DNA from 4 places in the Pseudomonas sp. Sample_16 genome. Region 3 is predicted to be linked to each of the others. Evidence: predicted binding sites of a transcription regulator. Region 3 holds the regulator's gene; each other region holds the start of a gene.
The links. The regulator sigma-54, encoded in region 3, starts transcription at its own class of promoters, with help from an activator protein. The targets are predictions, from matches to a motif close to ANTGGCATNNANNTTGCTNT.
Positions count from the first base shown of each region.

Region 1 (2,205 bases), on a different contig from region 3:
ATCACCAGTGCGCCCATTGGGCCAACGGTGCCCGCGGCCGGAGTGATGGCAACCAGGCCGGCAACCACACCCGAGGCGATGCCCAATGCGCTTGGTTTGCCGTGGGTGATCCACTCGGCGAACATCCAGCCCAGTGCGGCAGCGGCGGTGGCGATCTGGGTCACCAGCATCGCCATGCCGGCAGTGCCGTTGGCCGCAGCGGCGGAACCGGCGTTGAAACCGAACCAGCCGATCCACAGCATGGCCGCGCCCATCAGGGTGTAACCGAGGTTGTGCGGCGCCATCGGGGTGGTCGGGAAGCCTTTGCGCTTGCCCAGTACCAGGCAGGCGATCAGACCGGCCACACCGGCGTTGATGTGCACCACGGTGCCGCCAGCGAAGTCGAGCACGCCCCAGTCCCACATCAGGCCGCCGTTACCGGACCAGACCATGTGCGCGATCGGTGCGTAAACCAGAGTGAACCAGATGCCCATGAAGACCAGCATGGCGGAGAACTTCATCCGCTCGGCGAAAGCACCGACGATCAACGCTGGGGTAATGATGGCGAAAGTCATCTGGAAGGTGATGAAGACCGCCTCGGGGAACAGCGCCGCGGGACCGGTCAGGCTCGAAGGCGTGACACCGGCGAGGAACGCCTTGCCCATGCCGCCGAAGAACGAGTTGAAGTTGACGACGCCCTGCTCCATGCCGGTGGTGTCGAACGCGATGCTGTAGCCATAAATGACCCACAGGACGCTGATCAGACCGGTAATGGCGAAGCACTGCATCATCACGGAAAGAATGTTTTTCGACCGAACCATGCCGCCGTAGAACAGCGCGAGGCCGGGAATGGTCATGAACAGCACGAGGGCTGTCGAGGTCATCATCCAGGCGGTGTCGCCGGAGTTGAGGACTGGGGCTGCCACTTCGTCTGCCGCCATGGCCAGGCCGGGCATTACGAGGGACAACAGGGCTCCTAGCCCTGCGATTTTACGCAGAGTCATATTGTTTTCTCCTGGGGCGTTGGGTTTGTGGCGGCTTAGATTGCGTCGGTATCGGTTTCGCCGGTACGGATGCGAATCGCCTGTTCCAGATTGACCACGAAGATCTTGCCGTCACCGATCTTGCCGGTGTTGGCGGCCTTGGTTATCGCTTCGATAACCCGGTCGAGATCCTTGTCGTCAATGGCGACATCAATCTTCACCTTTGGCAGGAAATCGACCACGTACTCCGCGCCACGATACAGCTCGGTGTGACCCTTCTGCCGACCGAAGCCTTTGACTTCAGTAACGGTAATGCCCTGCACGCCGATCTCGGACAACGACTCGCGCACGTCGTCCAACTTGAACGGCTTGATGATGGCAGTGACTAGCTTCATGAAAACTCTCTCCCGAATTGGTGGACTTGCCCCAGGAAAACAAACCCGTCTCAAGTCTAAGCGCAGTGCCTGGCTTTGTAACGCATCGTCGGCTCTGACTTGCCCGTCCGACGCCAGTTAACCGCTCCTTGCGAAACACTTCCCCGTTTCGCCTGGCGCACTGCATTCGTCACAGCGACTGCATCAGTGCATGGGTCACTAGCGTCTAAGCAGAAAGCTTGCCATCTCCGCAAAATCCTCTGTTTTCAAGCCCTTGCTCGCAGATGACCAGATCATCACCACAATGCCCGACGCGATACGCACAACAACGGTGCGATGCCGTCCGTCCGCATGCGCGAAAAGCGTGCATCCATTGCCCACGAAAATGACTATAGACACTGCGTGATACACTGCCTGCCATTGTTATCAGGACCTCTTCCCATGCTCGCGCCCAAAGACTTCCTCGACGCCCTGACCGGCACCGCCTCCCGCCTCTTCAGTGGCGACACGCCTCTGCCGAAAGCTGAAATCGAAAGTCAGTTCAAAATGTTGCTGCAGAGCGGCTTCAGCAAACTGGATCTGGTGAGTCGCGAAGAGTTTGATAGCCAGATGGTGGTGCTGGCGCGCACGCGGGCACGGTTGGAAGCGCTTGAAGCGAAGGTTGCGGAACTGGAAGCGAGGCTCACTCCTCCAGCCGAGTGACGCCGCAAGCCCTGTAAGAGCGAGCCTGCTCGCGATTGAAGGTCGGAACAACCTTCCGCTTCGCTTGCAGGAGCTGCTGCAGGCTCCGATCTATTGATCCCAAACCCGGCATCCCAGAATGGCTCGCAACATCCCGTGAAATTTTGCCTTCACTCCCGCCACGCGAA
Region 1 is NZ_RCOB01000218.1:34,427-36,631, forward strand. It holds gene D8U69_RS28420 (ammonium transporter) at 1-983, opposite strand, end outside; gene glnK (P-II family nitrogen regulator) at 1,019-1,357, opposite strand; gene D8U69_RS28430 (accessory factor UbiK family protein) at 1,778-2,038, shown strand.
Region 1: a site for sigma-54 is predicted at 1,564-1,583, ahead of glnK (P-II family nitrogen regulator). Genes of this name have one in related genera too.

Region 2 (2,205 bases), on a different contig from region 3:
GGACAGGTCGACAGCGACAGCGTCGGTTGCGCGATATACGCGTGGGGCTTGGCGATGATGCGCGCGCGGAAGGCTTCGATTTCCGCAGCCGTCGCCGCCGGCCCCACCAGCATTCCGTAACCGCCGGAGCCTTGGGTTTCCTTGACCACCAGTTCTGGAAGATTGGCCAGCACGTGGGAAAGTTCAGAAGGATTACGGCACTGCCACGTAGGAACGTTCTTGAGGATCGGCTCTTCATCCAGATAGAAACGGATCATGTCGGTGACAAACGGATACACCGATTTGTCGTCCGCCACCCCCGTGCCGATGGCGTTGGCCAACACGACGTTGCCGGAACGGTAAGACGACAGCAGCCCCGGCACACCGAGCATCGAATCCGGGTTGAACGCCAGCGGATCGAGGAACGCATCGTCCAGACGACGGTAGATCACGTCGACGGCTTTGGGGCCGTCGGTGGTGCGCATGTAGACCTTGTCGTCGCGCACGAACAAGTCCGCGCCCTCCACCAGCTCAACGCCCATTTCCCGTGCCAGGAACGCATGTTCAAAGAATGCGCTGTTGAAGCGCCCCGGCGTCAGGACGACCACGCTCGGGTTGTCGATCGGGCTGGAGCTTTTCAGGGTGTCGAGCAACAGGTTCGGGTAGTGGTCGATGGGGGCGATGCGTTGTGCCGCGAACAGTTCGGGGAACAGACGCATCATCATCTTGCGGTCTTCAAGCATGTAGCTGACGCCGCTCGGTGTCCGCAGGTTGTCCTCAAGCACGTAGTACGTGCCGTCACCGTCGCGCACCAGATCGACACCGGAAATGTGCGAATAGATATCGCGATGCAAATCCAGCCCCTGCATCGCCAACTGGTATTGCTCGTTGGCCAGCACCTGTTCGGCTGGAATGATCCCGGCCTTGATGATGCGTTGCTCGTGGTAGAGATCGGCGAGGAACATGTTCAACGCCTTGACCCGCTGAATGCAGCCGCGCTCGACAACGCGCCACTCACTGGCAGGGATGCTGCGGGGGATGGTGTCGAAGGGAATCAGGCGCTCTGTCCCCTGCTCATCACCGTAGAGCGTGAAAGTAATCCCGGCGCGATGAAATAACAGATCGGCCTCGCGTCGCCGTTGCGCCAAAAGCTCGTCAGGCGTTTCGGCCAGCCAACGGGCAAACTCCCGATAATGCGGACGGACCTGGCCGCCGGCATCGTACATCTCATCAAAATAGGTGCGGATCATGCCGTACTCCTTGTCACCCGGACATGCAGGCCTTCGCAAGGCCCGTGCCATCGGCATAAACGCTTTGATTTCAATCGGTTGGATTATCAACGCGGATTCGCCGCACCAATCCTGTGCGGCAAACGCCCCAACCTGATCGCCCCCGCTTCATTGCAAGGCGCTGTTGTCGCCTATCACCAGCATAGTCAGAGTTGATTTCACTGCCCGGTTAACGCTGGGGATAATCCGCTCATTCGCTGAAAAGCTGACTCAACTTCCCTTTAGCCGCCCTTTTTGGGCGGTTTTTTTTGCCTGTTCGAAATGTTGTGAATCAAATACGCGATCAAAAACGAAAACGGCCAACCCAAAGGTCAGCCGTTATTGATGCTTGTTACTGTTCATAAGGTTATGCGAGTCGCCCTCGTACCTCCTGCTTGACACCCCAGCCCTCAATGATGCCGCCCAAGGGCTCGACCACCGCTTCGAAACCCTGTTCGAAATCGCCGATGTCATCGTAGGTGGCGTACATCACTTTGCTCAGTTCGAGCGCCCATGCGCCATCGTCGCGCACACTGATCTGCGCATTCAGGCATTCACCATGATGGAACTGTCGTGCCGCCCTGCGTGCCCGCTCCTCGTCCGGGAAAATGGCGTAGAACTCGATGGGGTGGAACCGTGAAAAATCAAAACCGCCTTCTTTCATGCGGCGCAACACGCTGCTGCTGATGTCTTCTTGATAGGCTGTGCTCATGAAACGTCCTCCTGAAACTGATGGATAGACTTTCCGTACTCCCTGACGCGCGCAACCCGATGGTGCGAACGCTTCGGCAACCGATGTGCCGACGGGAAACAAGCATGGAGCTGACAAGACCAGACCTTAGCGATCCATTCGCTGATCTCGCTTGCAGATTAGCCCCAAGATAGAGCCGCTGCCAAGGCCTGGTTGCGAATGTGACAGGAAGTGTTCAGTTTGGCGTGATGCCGAGGATTTGAATGC
Region 2 is NZ_RCOB01000076.1:6,950-9,154, reverse strand. It holds gene D8U69_RS11745 (circularly permuted type 2 ATP-grasp protein) at 1-1,229, opposite strand, end outside; gene D8U69_RS11740 (ribonuclease E inhibitor RraB) at 1,615-1,959, opposite strand; gene D8U69_RS11735 (hypothetical protein) at 2,174-2,205, opposite strand, start outside.
Region 2: a site for sigma-54 is predicted at 1,262-1,281, ahead of D8U69_RS11745 (circularly permuted type 2 ATP-grasp protein). Genes of this name have one in related genera too.

Region 3 (2,205 bases):
TCGCCGAAGGTGACTCCGACACCATCCTGGCCAACGATCTGGTCAAGGAAGTGTATCTGGGCCACGAGTTCCGCCTGTAAGCACTGAAGCTCATGGCGGTACAGTTCGCGACAAACAGTAAAAATCAACCAGTTTTTATTGTTACAGCGGTCTAGGCAAACACTTCAGTTTCAGGCATATAATTTGCTTATGTTTGGCGCTTCGGCGCCCTGTAGTGGATGGCGCATGTGCGCCGGCGAATAAGGTGTTAAGCCCCTGCCATGAAACCATCGCTAGTCTTGAGAATGGGCCAGCAGCTGACGATGACACCGCAGCTGCAACAGGCCATCCGCCTGCTCCAATTGTCGACCCTGGACCTGCAACAGGAAATCCAGGAGGCCCTGGAGTCCAATCCGATGCTCGAACGCCAGGAAGATGGTGAGGATTTCGACAATTCCGACCCTCTGGCCGACAACGTCGAACAGAAGCCCAACACCGAGATTCAGGAACCCTCGTATCAGGAAAGCGCCCCGACGGTGGACAACCTCGAGGAAGGCGACTGGAACGAGCGCATCCCCAACGAGCTGCCGGTCGACACCGCTTGGGAAGATGTCTACCAGACCAGCGCCAGCAGCCTGCCGAGCAACGATGACGACGAGTGGGATTTCACCACCCGCACCTCGGCCGGCGAGAGTCTGCAAAGCCATCTGTTGTGGCAACTGAACCTGGCGCCGATGTCCGACACCGATCGCCTGATTGCCGTGACCTTGATCGATTGCATCAACAATCAGGGCTATCTGGACGAGACGCTCGAGGAAATCCTGGAAGCGTTCGATCCGGAACTGGATATCGAGCTGGACGAAATCGAAGCCGTCCTGCACCGCATCCAGCAATTCGAGCCGGCCGGTATCGGCGCGCGCAACCTTGGCGAATGCCTGTTGCTGCAACTGCGCCAGTTGCCCGCCAAGACTCCGTGGCTGGCCGAAGCCAAGCGTCTGGTCACAGACTACATCGACCTGCTCGGCAGCCGTGACTACAGCCAGCTGATGCGCCGCATGAAGCTCAAGGAAGATGAGCTGCGCCAGGTGATCGAACTGGTCCAGAGCCTCAACCCGCGTCCGGGCTCGCAAATCGAGTCCACCGAGGCCGAGTATGTCGTCCCCGACGTCATCGTGCGCAAGGACAATGAGCGCTGGCTGGTAGAGCTCAATCAGGAGTCGGTACCACGGCTGCGGGTCAACGCCCAGTACGCCGGTTTTGTGCGCCGCGCCGACACCAGCGCCGACAACACCTTCATGCGCAATCAGTTGCAGGAGGCTCGCTGGTTCATCAAGAGCCTGCAAAGCCGCAACGAAACCCTGATGAAAGTTGCCACCCAGATCGTCGAGCATCAGCGCGGCTTTCTGGAGTACGGCGACGAAGCCATGAAACCGCTGGTGTTGCATGACATCGCCGAAGCGGTCGGCATGCACGAATCGACGATCTCCCGGGTGACCACGCAAAAATTCATGCATACCCCCCGGGGCATTTATGAGCTGAAATACTTTTTTTCCAGCCACGTCAGCACCTCCGAAGGCGGCGAATGCTCGTCTACGGCGATCCGCGCGATCATCAAAAAACTGGTTGCCGCGGAAAATCAGAAAAAGCCGTTGAGTGACAGCAAGATCGCTGGTTTACTGGAGGCACAAGGCATTCAGGTGGCTCGCCGCACCGTCGCCAAGTACCGCGAATCCCTCGGGATCGCGCCTTCGAGCGAACGCAAGCGGTTGATGTAGAGCCACGCCACAGCGTTCCAGTGGCAGATCATCGGGTCTGCCGCTTTATGCACTGGCAACGAAGGAGAAGCTGTATGCAAGTCAACATCAGTGGACACCAACTGGAAGTGACCGAACCTCTTCGCACCTACATCGGCGAAAAACTCGAACGACTGGAGCGACATTTCGACAAGATCACCAACGTGCAGGTCACGATGACAGTCGAAAAGCTTAAGCAGAAAATCGAAGCCACGTTGCATATTCCCGGCAATGAAGTGGTCGCCAACGCGGAGCATACCGATATGTACGCGGCGATCGACGCATTGACCGACAAGCTGGATAAACAACTCAAAAAGCATAAGGAAAAGACCCAGAGCCTCCTCCAGGGCGCGACCGGTCGTTAACACTCCCTACCCATGATCCGACTTGAAAGCATCCTGACCCCCGGCCGTTCCCTGGTGAACGTGCCGGG
Region 3 is NZ_RCOB01000168.1:125,968-128,172, forward strand. It holds gene lptB (LPS export ABC transporter ATP-binding protein) at 1-80, shown strand, start outside; gene D8U69_RS22065 (RNA polymerase factor sigma-54) at 261-1,754, shown strand; gene raiA (ribosome-associated translation inhibitor RaiA) at 1,829-2,137, shown strand; gene ptsN (PTS IIA-like nitrogen regulatory protein PtsN) at 2,150-2,205, shown strand, end outside.

Region 4 (2,205 bases), on a different contig from region 3:
TTTTTCAGGTCGATTCCGGCGGCACCACACTGACGACGCAACTGGCTGCCGACGTATTTCTCGATGTCGATCGAGCTGAACGGGTGCTTGCCCGCGCGCTTGCAACGCACCGAAAAAATCTTCCCGGCCAGCGCATCGCCGTAGTGCTGCTTGCACTTTTCAACGATGTCGTCGAAATCCCCCAGCGGGTACTCGTCGATTTGCAGGAAGTGTGCGATGCCCGGCATGCAGCTCAGACGCTCGCCCATCTCTTTCAGGGCCTTGGGGTCGCTGACGCGGGTTTCCAGCTCGAGGTTGTCCCACACGCCGTTCACCACCACGGCCGGGTCCAGATCGCGGAGCACGGCACGGATGTTCTTGGCCAATTGGCGGATGAAACGCATCCGTACCGGGCGGCTCTTGATGGTGATCTCGGGGAAGACTTTTACGATTAATTTCATGGAAACAGCGCGCGCAGGGCCTGCCGAAAAAGGGGGGCGCGGATTATAGCGGAAATTGCTCAAGGTTTAACCAGTTAATGTGCAGAAGGTTTTGCCCGCACCAAAAGAGGTCATTTTTAGCTTTAGGCGCCACATTGTAGGGCGATAATTTGTTCTTTCAGGCGCCTTGCACCTTTATAAGCGTGAATTTGGGGCAAAAAACCCATGGTGGGGCACTGGCATGCAATTTGCTCCCTTGTGAGGCAGGTTGCCTTGGCAGAGTATTCGCGCCGGCATCACAAACATTTAAGGGCATCCACTACCAGCCCTAAGCCACCCGGAGGACACTATGTCGAAGTCGGTTCAACTCATCAAAGATCATGACGTCAAGTGGATTGATCTGCGCTTCACAGACACCAAAGGCACTCAGCACCACGTGACCATGCCGGCTCGCGATGCGCTGGATGAAGACTTCTTCGAAGTCGGCAAGATGTTCGACGGCTCTTCCATCTCCGGCTGGAAAGGCATCGAAGCCTCCGACATGATCCTGATGCCGGACGACTCCACCGCCGTTCTCGACCCGTTCACCGAAGAGCCGACCCTGATCCTGGTCTGCGACATCATCGAACCTTCGAGCATGCAAGGCTACGATCGCGACCCACGTGCGATCGCCAAGCGCGCTGAAGAGCACCTGAAAGCCACCGGTATCGGCGACACCGTATTCGCCGGTCCAGAGCCAGAGTTCTTCATCTTCGACCAAGTGAAGTTCAAGTCCGACATTTCCGGCTCCATGTTCAAGATCTACTCCGAACAAGGTTCCTGGATGTCCGACCAGGACATCGAAGGCGGTAACAAGGGCCACCGTCCTGGCGTCAAAGGCGGCTACTTCCCGGTTCCACCGTTCGACCACGACCACGAAATCCGTACCTCCATGTGCAACGCACTGGAAGAAATGGGCCTGACCGTCGAAGTTCACCACCACGAAGTGGCAACTGCCGGCCAGAACGAAATCGGCGTCAAGTTCAACACCCTGGTGAAGAAAGCCGACGAAACCCAAACCCTGAAATACGTTGTGCACAACGTTGCTGACGCCTACGGCCGTACCGCTACCTTCATGCCTAAGCCTCTGTACGGCGACAACGGCTCGGGCATGCACGTACACATGTCCATCTGGAAGGATGGCAAGAACACCTTCGCAGGCGAAGGCTATGCCGGTCTGTCCGACACCGCTCTGTACTTCATTGGCGGCATCATCAAGCACGGTAAGGCCCTGAACGGCTTCACCAACCCGGCGACCAACTCCTACAAGCGTCTGGTTCCAGGTTTCGAAGCCCCGGTAATGCTGGCCTACTCGGCCCGTAACCGTTCCGCTTCGATCCGTATTCCTTACGTGTCGAGCCCTAAAGCCCGTCGTATCGAAGCACGCTTCCCGGATCCGGCTGCCAACCCGTACCTGGCTTTCGCAGCACTGCTGATGGCTGGCCTGGACGGCATCCAGAACAAGATCCACCCTGGCGATGCAGCTGACAAAAACCTGTACGACCTGCCGCCTGAAGAGGCGAAAGAGATCCCACAAGTTTGCGGCAGCCTGAAAGAAGCCCTGGAAGAGCTGGACAAAGGTCGTGCGTTCCTGACCAAAGGCGGCGTTTTCTCCGACGACTTCATCGACGCTTACATCGCTCTGAAAAGCGAAGAAGAAATCAAGGTCCGCACCTTCGTACACCCACTGGAATACGAGCTGTACTACAGCTGCTGATCCGGTAGCGCCTGCGCAAGCGGCGTGACT
Region 4 is NZ_RCOB01000066.1:20,108-22,312, forward strand. It holds gene thiI (tRNA uracil 4-sulfurtransferase ThiI) at 1-440, opposite strand, end outside; gene glnA (type I glutamate--ammonia ligase) at 769-2,175, shown strand.
Region 4: a site for sigma-54 is predicted at 655-674, ahead of glnA (type I glutamate--ammonia ligase). Genes of this name have one in related genera too.